Regions from separate parts of the Inquilinus sp. CA228 genome, predicted to be linked through region 2. Evidence: predicted binding sites of a transcription regulator. Region 2 holds the regulator's gene; the other holds the start of a gene.
The links. The regulator LexA, encoded in region 2, represses DNA repair genes until DNA is damaged. The targets are predictions, from matches to a motif close to ATGTTCTANTTTGGTTC.
Positions count from the first base shown of each region.

Region 1: dinB (DNA polymerase IV) is a predicted target of LexA. The motif match lies at 5,478-5,494, and genes of this name have one in related genera.

Region 1 is NZ_JBQJIK010000048.1:13,846-21,716, reverse strand. It holds gene ligA (NAD-dependent DNA ligase LigA) at 1-261, shown strand, start outside; gene ACTOWL_RS23025 (M10 family metallopeptidase C-terminal domain-containing protein) at 321-3,158, opposite strand; gene ACTOWL_RS23020 (hypothetical protein) at 3,737-4,189, shown strand; gene dinB (DNA polymerase IV) at 4,193-5,452, opposite strand; gene ACTOWL_RS23010 (hypothetical protein) at 5,602-6,210, shown strand; gene ACTOWL_RS23005 (GntR family transcriptional regulator) at 6,226-6,951, opposite strand; gene ACTOWL_RS23000 (ABC transporter ATP-binding protein) at 7,204-7,871, shown strand, end outside.
Region 2 is NZ_JBQJIK010000006.1:115,771-123,641, forward strand. It holds gene ACTOWL_RS04485 (ComEC/Rec2 family competence protein) at 1-505, shown strand, start outside; gene ACTOWL_RS04490 (phytanoyl-CoA dioxygenase family protein) at 510-1,367, opposite strand; gene ACTOWL_RS04495 (Gfo/Idh/MocA family protein) at 1,483-2,610, shown strand; gene ACTOWL_RS04500 (NIPSNAP family protein) at 2,614-3,315, opposite strand; gene ACTOWL_RS04505 (LmrA/YxaF family transcription factor) at 3,402-4,028, shown strand; gene ACTOWL_RS04510 (LacI family DNA-binding transcriptional regulator) at 4,025-5,047, opposite strand; gene lexA (transcriptional repressor LexA) at 5,083-5,808, opposite strand; gene ACTOWL_RS04520 (molybdopterin molybdotransferase MoeA) at 5,939-7,138, opposite strand; gene moaC (cyclic pyranopterin monophosphate synthase MoaC) at 7,135-7,617, opposite strand; gene trpC (indole-3-glycerol phosphate synthase TrpC) at 7,614-7,871, opposite strand, start outside.

The DNA of each region.
Region 1 (7,871 bases), on a different contig from region 2:
GTGGCCGGCAAGACCGTGGTGTTCACCGGCACGCTGGAGACGATGACGCGGCCGGAGGCGAAGGCGCGGGCGGAATCGCTCGGCGCCAAGGTCGCCGGCTCGGTCTCGGGCAAGACCGACTATCTGGTGGTCGGCGCCGATGCCGGCTCCAAGGCCGCCAAGGCCCGCGAGCTCGGGGTCACCACCCTGACCGAGCAGGAATGGCTCGACCTGATCGGCGGGGCGGGGGAAGAGAGGGCGCCGGACAAGAACGAGGCCTGAGGGGATGCCCCCTCAGGCCTCGCAGGTTACCGACGTTTGCTAGACGTCTTCAGCTTGGTTCACAGCACGAAGTCGGACCCCACCAGGGCGATCGCGCCGGTCAGCCGGATGTGGAACTCCGAGCTGCCGTCGCCGTTGGTGTCGCCGCCGATCGTGGTGACACCGCCGGAGATCGAGTAGATCAGCTGGCCGGCGACACCGGTGTACGGGCCCGCACCGACGAAGGTGAAGGCCTGGTCGCCGGCGAGGCCGCTGTTGGCGTCGATCGCCGACAGGTCGATGCGGTCGACCTGGGCATGGCTGAAGTCGGTGATCAGGTCGGCATTGACCCCGACCGCGCTGTCCGTGGTCGCCTGATAGACGAAGCGGTCGGCCCCGGCGCCGCCGGTCAGCGTATCCGTGCCGCCCGCGCCGACGAGGACGTCGTTGCCGTTCCAGCCCTGCAGCGTGTTGGCTCCGGCGTTCCCGGCCAAGCCATCATTGCCGTCGCTGCCGGAGACATTCTCGATCCCGATCAGGGTGTCGCCCGCGGCGTCGCCGCCGCCGGCCGTGCTGGCGGCGAGATTGATCGAGATCCCGACCACGCTGCCGAAGTAGCTGGCGGTGTCGGTGCCGGAGCCGCCAAAGAGCACCTCTCTCGTATACACAACAGACGCTGCCGACGAGACCACCCGTCCCTGCAGGTTGTTGACGCCGGCGGTCCCGACCAGGATGTCGTCGGCCTGGCTGCCGGACATGTTCTCCATGCCGATCAGCGTGTCGCCCTGCGCTTCACCGCCGAGGCCGACGCCGGTGGCGAGGCTGACGTTGATCCCGACCGCGCTTTCAAAGTAGCTGGCGACGTCGGTGCCGGCGCCGCCATTGAGCACGTCGGCCCCGGCCCCGCCGCGAAGCACGTCGTCGCCGGCCTCACCCACCAGGGTATCGTTGCCGCCCAGCCCCCACGCCGTGTCGTTGCCGGCGCCGAGGGTCAGGACGTTGTTCTCGCCGGAGCCGGTGATCTGGTCGTCCCCGTCGTTGCCGATGGCGTTCTCGACGCTCGACAGCCCGATCTGGCCGGCCCCGGAGCCCAGGATGTAGAAGAGGCCGTCCTGCAGGCTGACATAGGCGGCGAAGGCGGCCGCCACGGTCGAGGCGTCGAAGGTGTCGACCCCGGCGCCGCCGAAGAAGGCCTCGCCGACCCCGCCGGTCCAGCCGATCTCGATGTAGTAGCGGTCATTGCCCGCATCGCCGTAGACCAGGTCCAGTCCGGAGCCGCCGTTCAGCGTGTCATTTCCGTCGCCGCCCTGGATCAGGTCGTCGCCGTTATTGCCGAGGATCGTGTTGCTGCTGCCGTCGCCGATGATCGTGTCATCGAGCTGGGTACCGCTGACGTTCTCGACCCCGGTGAGGGTGTAGGGGCCGCCGAAGGAGGGAGAGAAGTTGTAGGTCCCGCCGGCCAGGTTCACGATCGAGCCGTAAGTCGTCGTGTAGTTGCTGAGATCGAGGGTGTCGATGCCCGCGCCGCCGGTGGTGTGGTCGCCGAACTCGCCCTGGCGCACATAGAAGGTGTCGTTGCCGTCGCCGCCATTGACGGTGTCGGCGTTGAAACCGCCTTCGATCCAGTCGTCGCCGGCGCCGCCGTTGATCGTCTCGGTGCCCGACCCGCCATACAGGAAATCGTTCCCGGCGTTGCCGTTCAGCACGTTGTCGACGGCGTTGCCCCGGATGGTGTCATGGCCGGACCCGCCATTGGCGTTCTCGATGTAGGACCGGGAATCCCCGCTGAACAGCAGCGCGTTGAAGATGTTGCCGCGGGCATAGCCGCCGTTCGGGCCGCCGCCGAGATAGGCAAGCTGGCCCGACGAGAAGACGGAATGGCCGCCGGGGTTCAGGTCCAGGGTCAGGTTGGTGGTGTAGTTCGACAGGTCGTAGGTGTCGACGCCGCCGCCGTCCCAGACCGTCGCGAAGATGCGGTTGGCGCCCGGAGCGATGGCGATATTGCCGTTGACGAAGGTATCGCCGTCGGTCGGGCTCCAAGTATAGACGGTGTTGCCGCTGTTGGTGGTGAAGTCCGCGCCGTACATGTATTGCAGGGCGGCGATGTCCAGCATCATGAAGGTCTGGGGCGCGCCCCAGGTCTCGTAATTGTAGCCGCTGGTGTCGTCGCCGATGAAAGTGCGGTACGTCATCACCGTGTATTCTTGCGAATCGACATTGGCCGGCAGGGCGCCGTAGACGCCGGCCTCGTGGCCGTGCTTCAGGCCCAGCGCATGGCCGAGCTCATGGATCACGGTGTGCCAGTCGTAGTTGCCGGCCGTCGGCGCGTCGCCGCTGGGTCCGAAGAAGGCGTCGCCGCCATAGACCTGGTTGGCCGGGTAGTAGGCGTAGGCCGTGCTGGGGTTGGTGGTGTTGACGACGCGGATCGTGCCGGTCCCCGAACCGCTGCCGGCATAGTCGATGCCGAGATTGGTGAAGCCTTCGACGCCGAATCCGGAGGCCCCGACGGGCTGTGTGAAGATCGCGGAGTTGAGCGCGAAATGCACGGCGATCATCTGCTGCGCCGTCATCTGCGCGAAGCCGCTGAAGGCTTCGGGATGGCCGGCCTGATAGTCGCTGACCGCATTCGGATCGCTGTAGGTGATGAAGCCATCCGCCCAGCGGACGCCGCTCAGCAGCCCGTCGATGTTCTGGTTGCCGGACGCGGCCACGGCCGCGGTGGTGTCGCCCGAGCCGTTCTCCTCCGGCTTCGGCGCGCCGGTCGCAGCCGACGTGCGGACCATGGCGCCGTCGGACCGGTCGCCGATCGCCGCGCGAACGGCGTCCGCAAGAGCGCCGCCATTGGCCAGCACCGCGTCCAGGTGCGACGCGTCGGCGAATGTGTGGTGGAACAGCAGGTCGTTCGACAATTTCCGCATCGACGTCCATGCCATCGGATCGGTGAGCAGATCACCGTCGGAAGACAAGATGCCGTATTCAAGGATGTCTGACGAAATCATATCGGGTCTCCCCTACGTGGTGAAGATCCGCAACCCTTTGAGTGAAGCTCCGCAACTTCTTGTTGATTATTGTTGGTTGGCAGAAGGCACGATCGCTCAGGGTCCGAACGCGTCATTCGCTCGCGCATTTCGGCCCAGATTGAACATGTCGGGAGATTGTGTCGCGAAGATGTTGCAATCCCGCCCTGGTGCGTAAGATTGTTCCCGCCGGTCCTATTGCATCGCAAGATGTCCCAAGACAAACGGTCTTTTCCTATTCAGTCAATTATACATAAAATTATTTCTAGTGTCAATCTGGCGTCGGGAAACCTCCGATCGGAAATTGTATGAGCAAATTGACGTGGCACCGGGCGAGGGGTGATGATTTAATTCCTGAATACTGACGTTCGAGTGAACTCATGCATTTGCCATATTCCTGGGGGAAAAGGGTCGCTATCGCCCTGACGGCCTTGCGCAGTACCAAGCATATCTGCGCGCCCGGGAAGGAGCCGGGATCGATGAACGTCCAGATCTGGCCCTCCATTTGCCTCGCGCTGTCCGTGCTGCTTGCGGCGTTGCCCGGGTGGGCGCAGGGGGCCGTCGCTCCCCGGGACAGCGGCGCCCTGCAGGAGGGGAGGGTGGTGGCGCAGGCCGGCATGGCGCGGCCGCCGGACGACGCGGCGGTGCTCGCCCAGGAGTTCCGCGGGGCGGTCGACGACGGCTCGAATGCGGCGCTGATCCGCTTCATCGCGCGGCATCCGGAGACGGCCCTGGCGGACGAGGCGCGGCGCCGGCTGCAGCAGCGGCCTGCGCCGGACGCGTACCCCCTGGCCAACGACCCGGACGCCGCGGTCTATGCCGCGTTCGACGCCGCCCGCCGCACCGGCACGGCCGAGGCCTGGCGCGACTTCGCCCGGACCTACGCCAACCACCCGCTTGCCGCCGAGGCGACCCGGCTGGCGTCGCCGTAGCGGTCAGAGGTCCTTCTCGGCGAGCTCGCGGAACGCGTCGGGGACGGATCGCGACGGTCCCAGCGCGACCGAGCCGTAACCGACCGCCTGCCATCCGAACCGCGCGCGGATCGCGTCGATCGCCCGGTCGGCCTGCCCGCGCGCCATGCCTCTGCGGGTGCCGGGCCGGCGCCGCTCGTCGGCGAGCCCGAGCGGCAGCTCCAGCTGCAGCTGCGGCCGGTCCTCGAGATGCGACACCGAGATCGCCAGCAGCGAGATCGTCTTCTCCCCGGGATGCTGCGCCAAGACCCCGCGCACCAGCTCCTCGGCGATCTCGGCCAGGATCGCGGTCGCCGAGACCGGCGCGTCGAGCGTCACGGCGCGCGTGACCGAGCGCAGGTCGGCGAAGCGGACGCGGACCGTCACCGTCCGGCCGGGCCGGGACTTGGCCCGCAGCCGGGTGGCGACCCGGTCCGCCAGATGGCGCAGCGCCGGCACGAACACCCGCTCCTCGGCCGGCTTCCGGCCGAGCGCGGATTGCGCCCCGGCCGAATGCGACCGCCGCCGCGTCTCGATCGCCCGCGGATCGCGGTTCCAGGCCAGCGCCGACAGCTTCTCCCCGGCCGCGCGGCCGAGCAGCCGCTCCAGCGACCATCCCGGCATCTCCGCCAGCTGGCCGATGGTGTGCACGCCGCTCTCCGCCAGCCGCGCCTTGCTGACCGGGCCGACGCCCCACATCAGCTCGACCGGAAGGTCGTGCAGGAACGCCAGCTCGGCCTCCGGGTCGACCACCACCAGCCCGTCCGGCTTGGCCACCTGCGAGGCGATCTTGGCCAGGTGCTTGGTGCGGGCCACGCCGATCGAGATCGGCAGGCCGAGCTCGGCCCGCACCCGCTGCCGGATCGTCCGGGCGATCTCGGCCGGCGGGCCGAACAGATGGGTGCAGCCGGCGACATCGGCGAAGGCCTCGTCGATCGAGATCCGCTCGACCAGCGGCGTGAAGTCGCCGAGCACCTCGATGGCGGCGTCGCCCAGCCGCTGGTATTCCTTGAAATGCCCGCCGACGAAGATCAGCCCCGGGCACAGCTCGCGCGCCCGCCGGCCCGGCATGCCGCCGCGCACGCCGAAGGCCTTGGCCTCGTAGGAGGCGGCCAGCACCACCCCGCCGCCGACCGCGATCGGCCGGCCGCGCAGCGACGGATCCAGCAACTGCTCGACCGACGCGTAGAAGGCGTCCAGATCCGCATGGAGGATGGTGGCTGTCGTGTCGGTCCCAACCGTCACCTGTCGGCTCCGAGGCGGATGTTCGGAACAAATAGGGAACAATTCGATCAAATTGTCAAGCCGCCGGCATCACGATCTGGCACCCAACCCCTTGCATTCCCGTGGAAATGGCGCACCATCCTCAAATGTGGCCAAGGAGGAGGGCTGCGATGGGAAACGCTCATCTGGAGAAGTGGCGGTCCCTGGTCGACGAGTTCAGGCAGAAAGCCGGCGAACTCGAGCGGGAGGAGCGCGACACCTGTCTCGCCTGCACCGCGGCCGACCGGGCCAAGGTTGCCGAGGCGCAGCAATTCATGGAGGGCAGCGGCATCGGCGAGGCGCTGTGCGTGCTGGTCTGGGACGTCCGCCGCTTCGCCGCCTGGTCGTGCCACGCCAAGCCGGTCCCGCCGGACTTCACCAGACTCGACATGGTCGTCGACCATATGAAGGACTTCGCCGTCGACTTCGCCTATCGGGGGCGACGCTACGGCATCACCTTCAAGGAGCGGTCGCTCCATCGGGACCCGCGCGGCGACAGCCATGGCGAGGCCCATCTGTCGTCGGCTGGCGAGCCGGTGTTCGGCGTGTCGATGGTGAACCGGGCGGGCGCCGCTTATGACGACTGGCGCCCGACGACGGTCGAGGCCTTCCGCCCGGGCGGCTGGATCGCCGATTTGCTCGAGATGCACCGGGAGCACAGGCGCGCCAAGGCGGCATCCGAGGCCAGGGCGCGGGACCAGGTCACCAGCCGGCGGGCCGCGATGATCTCGCTGGAGTGAGGCGGCCGCCTCTCCTCAGCGCTGCCGGAGCACTGCGGCGAGATCGACCGGCCTGGCTTCGGCCGGGGCCAGGTCGAGGTCCTGCTCGATATGGGTCAGATGGGCCAGCATGGCGGCGCCGGCGCGGTCCGCGTCGTGCCGCGCCAGGGCCTGCAGGATCGCTTCATGCTCAGTGTTGCCGCAGGCCGAGGCGCCGCTGCGGCCGTACAGGGCGATGACCAGCGAGGCGCGCGACACCAGCTCGCGCAGGAAGCGCTCCATCACCCGCTGCCGGGCGATCTCGGCGATGCCGAGATGGAACAGGCCGGACAGCTGGATGGCGCGCGGCCGGTCGCCCCGGCGCAGCGCCTCCGCCTCCTCGGCCAGGTGCCGCTCCAGCCGCCCGATGTCGGCCGGCACGGTGCGCTCGGCGGCGCGGCGGGCGATCGCGGCCTCCAGCGTGCGGCGCGCCTCGAACACCTCGCGCGCCTCCTCGACCGTGGGCGCCGCGACGAAGGCGCCGCGGTTCTTCTCGATCACCACCATGTGCTGATGCGCCAGCGCCTGCAGGGCGGAGCGGACGATGGTCCGGCTGACGCCGAAGGCGGTGCCGATCTCGTCCTCCGACAGCTTGGTGCGCGGCGGCAGCCGGTGCTCGACGATCGCGTCCAGGATCGCGCGGTAGATCGCCGCCGCCCGCGCGCCGCGGTCGGGGATGTCGCGGGTTCCGGCCAGGGTGCCGACGGTCTCGATCGTGTCCATTCCTGCGCTCCGGCGACGTCCCGCGGCGAAGCGGCCGCGATTCGTCCTGGGCCACCATCCCATGCACGCGGAAGCCGCTCAAGATTGTATTCTTGTTGATCCAGGATTGTGCACAATCTTCGGTCCTTCCGTATGCACATGCCCAAAGCATAGGCGGCCGCCGGGGTGCGACGCGCCTTTCGGGCGGCGGAATCGCCCCATCGGCCGCTTGGCACGGCGCTTGCTCCTTCGACGCCCGAAAGGGAGAGCGGGATGCGCGGCGCAGATCTCGAGCTGGTGAAGGTGACCAAGCGCTACGGCGGCACCATCGCCGTGGACGGCATCGACCTGAGGATCCCGGCCGGCACCTATTGCTGCCTGCTGGGCCCGTCCGGCTGCGGCAAGACCTCGACCCTGCGCATGGTCGCGGGACACGAGGCGGTGTCGGACGGCGACATCATCCTCGGCCCCACCAACGTCACCGACCGGCCGCCGGCCCGGCGCGGCACGGCGATGATGTTCCAGTCCTACGCCCTGTTCCCGCATCTCTCGGTTACCGACAACGTCGCCTTCAGCCTGAAGATGCGCGGCGTGGCGAAGGCCGAGCGCCGGGCCAAGGCGGCGGAGCTCTTGGCCCTGGTGGCGATGGAGGCCTATGGCGAGCGGCTGCCGGCGCAGCTGTCGGGCGGGCAGCAGCAGCGCGTGGCCCTGGCCCGGGCCTTGATCACCCAGCCGCAGATCCTGCTGCTGGACGAGCCGCTGTCGGCCCTCGACCCCTTCCTCCGCATCAAGATGCGGGCCGAGCTGAAGCGGCTGCAGGCCGAGCTCGGCATCAGCTTCATCCATGTCACCCACAGCCAGGAGGAGGCGATGGCGCTGGCCGACCTCGCCGTGGTGATGAAGGGCGGCCGGATCGAGCAGGCGGGTCCGCCGCGGGACCT
Region 2 (7,871 bases):
GCTGGTGCTGGTCGCGGCGCTGACCGCGCCGTCGCCGCAGATCCTGGTCGACGGCACCGGCCGGCTGGCGGCGGTGCGGGTGCCGGAGGGCGGCCTGGCCTTCTCCACCCGCCGCAGCGAGCGCTTCATCCGCGAGATCTGGCTGCGGGCAGAGGCCGCGGCCGAAGACGCGCCCTGGCCGCAGCAGGGGGCGGCCGCCGGCGACCGGCTGGCCTGCGACCCGCGCGGCTGCCTCTACCGCTTCGTCGACGCCACGGTGGCCTTCACCCGAGGCGGCGAGGGCTTCGACGACGACTGCGCCGTGGCCGATCTGGTGATCACGGACCTGGTGGCGCCGGGCTGGTGCCGGCCGCGCTTCGGCGTCTGGGACCGCTTCGACCTGCGACGCGCCGGCGGCATCACGGTCGATCTCTCCGGCCCGCAGCCGGAGATCGCCACGGTGGCGGAGGCGGTCGGCGACCGCCCCTGGGCGCCGGCCCCGTTCCGGGCGGCGGCGCCCGAATGACCGGTCAGCGGGCCGTCGCCATCATCGTGCGGCCCTCGGCGTTGCCGGCCTTGGCGGCGTCCAACACCTCCGGATAGGGGTAGTTCAGCCCCAGCAGCTGGCGCAGGTCGGGGCTGGCCTGCTCGACGAAGGCGCGAGGCAGGGCGGCCGGCATATCCTCCATCGGCTTCACGAATTTCGGCAGATACTGGATCAGGATCGCCGACCGCTCCTGCTGCGACCGGTTCGGCATGGCGCAGTGCCAGACCGCGCCGAAGAACACCACGGTGTCGCCCGGCTCGCCCAGCATGCGGGCGCAGCGCTCGTGGAAGCGGTCGCTCTCGGCCGGGTAGCGCAGCTCCTTCTGCGTGCCGGGCACATAGGCGGTGGCGCCGGTCTCCTCGGTGAAGGGGTCGAGCAGGATCGTCGCCTGGGCGTTCAGCGGGAAGGACGCGTTGATCCGCACCGGATGCGACTCCGGCTTGTGCATGTCCCAGTAGGGATAGTCGATATGCGGTTCCTGGCCCGGGCCGCCCGGCAGGATGCGGTTGGCCGCGATCGACCCCATGATGAACTCGCTGCCGAGAAAGGCGCGCATCACCGTCATCAGGGTTGGATGCGCCGCTATGCGCGAGAACACCTGGCCCTTGGCCAGCAGGTTCCATACCCGGCGCTGCAGGGCGATCTTGCCCTCCTGCTCGGCGGCGCCCTGGAAATGCGTGACCTTGGCCGTGCTGCCCTCGGATTCGCGCATCACCACCGCCCGCGCCTCGGCGATCTCCGCGGCCGTGAACAGGCCGCGCAGCACCACCGCGCCCGCGCCGTCCAGCAGCTCCGCCACGATCGCGGCCGGGTCGATCGTGTCTGGTGTGTAGGTCTTCATGCCGCTCCTCCCTGTCGGATGCCGCAGCGTAATCAGATTTGCAAGCGCTTGCAAATCGGATCGAGACCGGTAGAGTTCCCGCGGGGTAGGATCATGCGGACCAGGGAGGAAAGCGATGACGGGGACGCTTCGGATCGGGCTGATCGGGGCCGGCTATATGGGCAAGGCCCACAGCATCGGCCTGCAGCTGGTGCGCACGGCGTTCCAGCCGCCGCTGATCCCGGTCTGCGAGATGATCTGCAGCACCACGGAGGAGGGTGCAGCCGCCCATGCCAAGGCCTGGGGCTGGAACCGATCGACCGCGGACTGGCGGGCGCTGGTGGCCGACCCGGCGGTCGACGCGGTCATCATCGCCACCCCGCCGCGCACCCATCTGGCCATGGCGACCGAGGCGCTGCGCCTGGGCAAGCCGGTGTTCTGCGAGAAGCCGCTGGGCTGCGACCCGGCCGAATCCAAGGCCATGGTCGACGCGGCCGAGAAAGCGGGCGTCGCCACCATGGTCGGTTTCAACTACATCCGCACCCCGGCCAGCCAGCTGGCGAAGCAGATCATCGATGCCGGCGAGATCGGTGAGGTGATCCAGGTCACCGCCGAGCATGTCGAGGACTACCTGCACGACCCGCGGGCGCCGGCCTCCTGGCGCACCCGGATCGCCACCGGCAGCGAGGCCGGGGCGCTGGGCGACGTCGGCCCGCATATCGTCAACGCCTGTCTGCGGCTGGTCGGGCCGATCGACTCGCTTGTGGCGGATCTGAACATCGTGCGGGCGACGCGACCGGGGCCGGCGGGCGAGGAGCGGGTGGAGAATGACGACCAGGGCCAGATGCTGCTGCGCTTCGCCAGCGGCGCCACCGGCTCGCTCAGCTTCAGCCGCGTCGCCGCCGGGCGGAAGATGGGCTACACCTACCGCATCACCGGCACCAAGGGCGCCCTGGCCTTCGACCAGGAGAACCAGAACGAGCTGTGGCTGTACGACGCCGCACGGCCGGCGGCGCGCCAGGGCTTTCAGCGTCTGCTGACCGGGCCGGCGCATCCCGACTACCTGGCCTTCAACCAGGGCGTCGGCCACGGCACCGGCTACAACGAGCAGATCGTGATCGAGGCGCGCGACTTCCTCGAGGCGGTGGCGACCGGCCGGCCGGTCTGGCCGACCTTCCGCGACGGCTGGGAGGTCGACCGGGTGACCGCCGCCGCCCTGCGCTCCGCCCGCGAGCGCGCCTGGGTGCGGATCGCGGACGTGTGAGGGTCAGCCGCGCAGCCGTGACCGGGCCGTCGGCGACAGCAGGGCGACCTCTGGCGGCCGGGCCAGATGCGGCCGCAGCGCCTCGGCGAAGCCGGGAGCCGCGGCGTGGCGCTCATAGGTGGCCCGGTCCGGGAAGCGGGAGAACCAGACGAAGACCCGCGCGTCCTCCCGCACCGGCAGGGCCGGGAAGCCGTTCTCGCCGTGCTCCCTCACGAAGCTCGCCAGGATCGGCACGCCGGCATCGCCCAGCATCGGCGCCAGGACGGTCTCGAACATCTCGGGGAATTCGGCCTCGGCCTCAGGCAGAAGATGCCAGGTTGTGGCCATGATGATCCCATCGTTGCCGGAGGCAGGGCGGTCAGGGCCGAGCAGGAAGCCCGAGTCCGGACGCGCCGGCCGCAGCAGCAGCACGTCGTCCGAATCGATCATGGTGGCGTTGGCAGCGCTGCGATGCGCCTGCCACACCGGCCCGTCATAGAAGGCCCGCAGCGACTCGGTCCGCGACCGCAGGTCCGGGAAGCCGCGCAGCCAGACGAAATGGTCGGGCACGCCGAGGTCGCGGAACTGGCCGATGACGTCGATCCCGACCGCCTCCTGCGTCTCCACGAACTCCCGGTCGAACAGCGTGATCAGCACATCGCGCTGCCCCGGATGCAGCGTGTAGCGCCGCAACTCCACGACCGGGCTGAAGGTCCCACTTTGCATGATCGCCTCCTGTTATCAGAACAGACCGGTTGCCCGGTTTTAGAACAGACTGATTGTCCGGTTGGGTCAATATGTTACGGTGGGGCATGACCGAGAGCGAAAGCCGGCGAAAGCGCAGCTATGACCCCGAGGGGATGCGGCGGCGCCTGCTGGATGTGGCGGCGGAGGCGTTCCAGTCCCGCGGCTACCAGGCCACCGGCATGCATGAGCTGATGCGCGAGGCCGGGGTGACCGGCGGCGCGCTTTATCACCATTTCCCGACCAAGAAGGCGCTCGGCCTCGCCATCATCCGCGACCGGGTGGCGGCGGAGGTTGAGGAGACCTGGATCGAGCCGGTCCGCACGGCGCCGGACGCGATCGACGGCATCGTCGGCGTGTTCGACCGGATCGCCGCCGGGCTGCGTCGGCGCGGCGCCGTCTCCGGCTGCCCGCTGAACAACCTGGCGCTGGAGCTGTCGCTGGCCGATCCGGAGTTCCGCACGGCGACGCAGGCGGTGTTCGAAGCCTGGCGGGCGGCGATCGCGGCTCGGCTGCGCGCCGACCAGGCGGCCGGCCGGCTGGTCCCGGCGGATGCCGACGACCTCGCCGCCTTCATCGTCGCCGCCTATTCCGGGGCGATGGCCCAGGCCAAGGCGCAACAGGATGCCGCCCCGCTGGAAGCCTGCGCGCGGCAGTTGATACGGTATCTGAAAGGGCTGCGGTCCGGCGCCTAGAGGCTGTCGCGCTCAACCAGGGTGATGTCGAACAGCCGGCCCTGGATCGGGTGGTCGGGATCGGCCAGGCGGGCGGCGATCTGGTCGATGGCGTGGCGCACCATCTCGGCCATGGGTTGGCGGACCGTGGTCAGGCGATAGCTCGGCCAGGAGGCCAGCTTCATGTCGTCGAAGCCGACGATGCTGATGTCCTGCGGCACGGCGAGGCCGCGCTCGCGGCAGGCATCGAAGGCGCCGAGCGCCAGGATGTCGTCGCCGCAGAACACCGCCTGCGGCCGGTGCCGGTCGAGCACAGCGTGCATGCCGCGGCGGCCATGCTCATGCGAATAGTCGCCGGCGAACTCTACAGCCATCGGCTGCAGTCTCGCCGCTTCCAGCCCCTGAGAGAAGCCCGCGGCACGGTCGATCGACGACGAATCGGTCCCGGCCCCGCCGAGGAAGGCCAACTGCCGCAGGCCGCGCGCCAGCATCGCTTCGGCGACCAGGCGCCCGCCGGCGACATTGTCGACCGTCACCACCGGCACCGCCGCCCCCGCCCGGCCGAACACATGCACCACCGGCAGCCCGGCGCGGGCGCAGGACTCCGCAAAGCCCTCGGGCGGCGCGGAGGTGGCGATCAGCACGGCGTCGACGCTGTATTGCAGCATCATGTCGAGGGCGGAGTCGGCGCCGCCATCCTCCGACAGGTTGGCGATCAGCGGCCGCAGCCCGCGCCGCTGCAGCTCCCGCGTGAACAGGTCGAACACGTCCATGAAGGCGGGGTTGGCGAAATGGCTCGAGACCAGCCCGACCAGCTCGGTCCGGCCGGTCATCAGGCTGCGCGCCAGCTGGTTGGGGCGGTAGCCCAGCGCCTCCGCCGCCGCCAGGACGCGGGCCCGCATCCGGGGCGAGACGCTGGCGTCCTTGGTGAAGGTGCGGGAGACGGCGGAGATCGAGACGCCGGCCGCTTCCGCGACCTGCTGCGCCGTGGCCCGCTCGGCGCCGCTGGCCCGATGCCGGCTGCTGGTGGAGCGCCTCACGCGGTCACGACCCGCCCGAGGAGGGGCGCAGGAGCTTACGAATAGGTCCGCAGCAGCCCGACCAGGCGGCCCTGGATGCGGACGCGGTCGGTGGGCAGGTAGCGGGTCTCGTAGGCCGAATTGGCGGCCTCCAGCCCGATCGAGGCGCCCTTCTTGCGCAGCCGCTTCAGCGTCACCTCGTTGTCGTCGACCAGGGCGACGACGATGACGCCGGGATCGGCCGCGTCGCAGCGCTTGATGATGACGGTGTCGCCGTCCAGGATCCCGGCCTCGACCATGCTGTCGCCGGCGACCTCCAGGGCGTAGTGCTCGCCCGGGCCGAGCAGCGAGGCCGGCACCTCGGCGTAGTTGGAATGGTCGCGCAGCGCCTCGATCGGCATGCCGGCGGCGATCCGGCCGTAGAGCGGCAGGCGGACGCCGAGCTCGGGGTTGCTGAGATCGGCGCGCTCCAGCTTGCGGCCGGGCAGGGCGACGTCGGAGCGCACGGGCCGGAAGGGAACGACATTGTCATCCTCGGCCGTCGTCGCCGGCGTGTCCGACTTCAGGCAGTCCGGCAGACGCAGCACTTCCAGCGCCCGAGCCCGATGCGGCAGTCGCCGAATAAAACCGCGCTCCTCAAGGCCGGTGATCAGTCGATGGATGCCCGATTTCGACTTCAGGCTCAGGGCATCCTTCATCTCGTCGAAGGAAGGACTGACGCCGTCCGCCTCCAGACGGCGGTGAACGAACAACAACAACTCCTGTTGCTTTCGCGTCAGCAAGGCATCCTCCGTTCGCAGAGGCCGCGGCGCGGCCGAATCCCTGGAGAGAACATTAGGAGGAACAAAACAAAAACACAAGCGCCTAACTGTGGCGCTGTCCGTTCTTTACTTCCTTGTAACGATCGGCGCGTCAGATGCCGTCGCCGAACAGCACCGCCCCCACCGCCTCGCCGCGCGCCGCGGCCGGGGCATGGGGCGGGCGGATCACCAGCCCGTCGGCCGCGGCCAGCAGCGACAGCATCGAGCTGTCCTGGGCCGGGAACGGAGTGGCGACATAACCGGAATCCGTCCGCTCGATCCGGGCCCGCAGGTAATCCTCGCGCCGGTCATTGGCCGGCAGGTCGCGGCCCAGTGTCGCGGCGACGCGATTCTCCGGCGACTCCGCGCCCTGCAGGGCCCACAGCACCGGGCGCAGGAACAGCCAGCCGCAGACCATGGTCGAGACCGGGTTGCCGGGCAGGCCGAGCAGCGGCGTGTCGTCGAGCCGGCCGAACATCAGCGGCTTGCCCGGCCGCATCGCGATGGTCCAGAAGTCGAGCGCCAGGCCGCGTTCGCCGAGCACCGAGCGGATCAGGTCGTGCTCGCCGACCGAGGCGCCGCCGGTGGTGACGATCAGGTCGGCGCCGCGGGCGCCGGCGGCCAGCGCCGCCAGGGAGTCGGCATTGTCGCGGGCGATGCCGAGATCGACCGGCTCGCCGCCGCAGCTGCGGATCAAGGCCGCCAGGGCATGGCTGTTGGAGCTGACGATCTGGCTCGGCCCCAGCGCCTCGCCGGGCAGCACGATCTCGTCGCCGGTCGCCAGCACCGCCACGCGGGGGCGGCGGCGCACATGCAGCCAGGGATGGTTGGTTGAGGCGGCGATGCCGATGTCGCGTGCGGTCAGGCGCCGGCCGGGCTGCAGCAGCACGTCGCCGGTCCGGAAATCGAGCCCGGCCTTGCGCACATGGCGGCCGGCGGCGACGCCCTCGCGCACCGTCACCCGGTCGCCGTCGGCGTCGGTGTCCTCCTGCAGCACCACGGCGTCGGCGCCATCGGGCAGCGGCGCGCCGGTGAAGATGCGGACGCATTGCCCGGGGCCGACCGTGCCCTCGAAGCGGCCGCCGGCCGGGACCTGGCCGATCCGGCGCAGCGTCGCGGGGACGGAAGCGACATCGGCGGCCCGCACCGCCCAGCCATCCATGGCCGAGACGTCGAGCGGCGGCTGGGTCAGCCGCGCCGCCACCGGCTCGGCCAGGATGCGCCCCAGCCCGGCGGGCAGCGGCACGGTCTCGGCCGGCAGGGCGGCGAAGGCGGAGAGGATGCGGGCGCGGGCCTCGGCGACCGGGATCATGGCTGGGCCTCGTATGTGCCTGACCGCCCGCCGGATTTGTGCAGCAGCCGCAGGTCGGTCACGACCATGCCGCGGTCCACCGCCTTGCACATGTCGTAGACGGTCAGGGCGGCGACGGAGGCGGCGGTCAGCGCCTCCATCTCCACCCCGGTGCGGTGGGTGACCTTGACCGTGGCCTCGATCTCGACCCGGCTGTGCTCGGCGTCGCAGCGCAGCGCCAGCTCGACGCTGGACAGCGGCAGCGGGTGGCACAGCGGGATCAGCTCGGCGGTGCGCTTGGCGGCCATGATGCCGGCGATGCGGGCGATGCCCAGCACGTCGCCCTTGGCATGGCCGCCGGCGGCGATCAGCGCCAGCGTCTCCGGCTTCATCTCGACCCGGCAGCCGGCCCGCGCCACCCGCACCGTTGCCTCCTTGGCGGAGACGTCGACCATGCGGGCCTGGCCGGCCGCATCGAAATGGGTCAGCTCGCCGGTCATGCCGCCGAGGATCTCGCGGCCGGCGTCAGCAGCGCCCGGGTGGCGGCGGCGACGTCGTCGTGCCGCATCAGGCTTTCGCCGATCAGGAAGGTGGTGGCGCCGGCGCGGGCCATCCGGGCCAGGTCGGCCGGGGCGGACAGGCCGCTCTCGGAGACCAGCAACCGGTCGCCCGGGACCTGCGCCGCCAGCGCCTCGGTGGTGGCGAGGTCGACCTGCAGGGTCTTGAGGTTGCGGTTGTTGATGCCGAGCAGCGG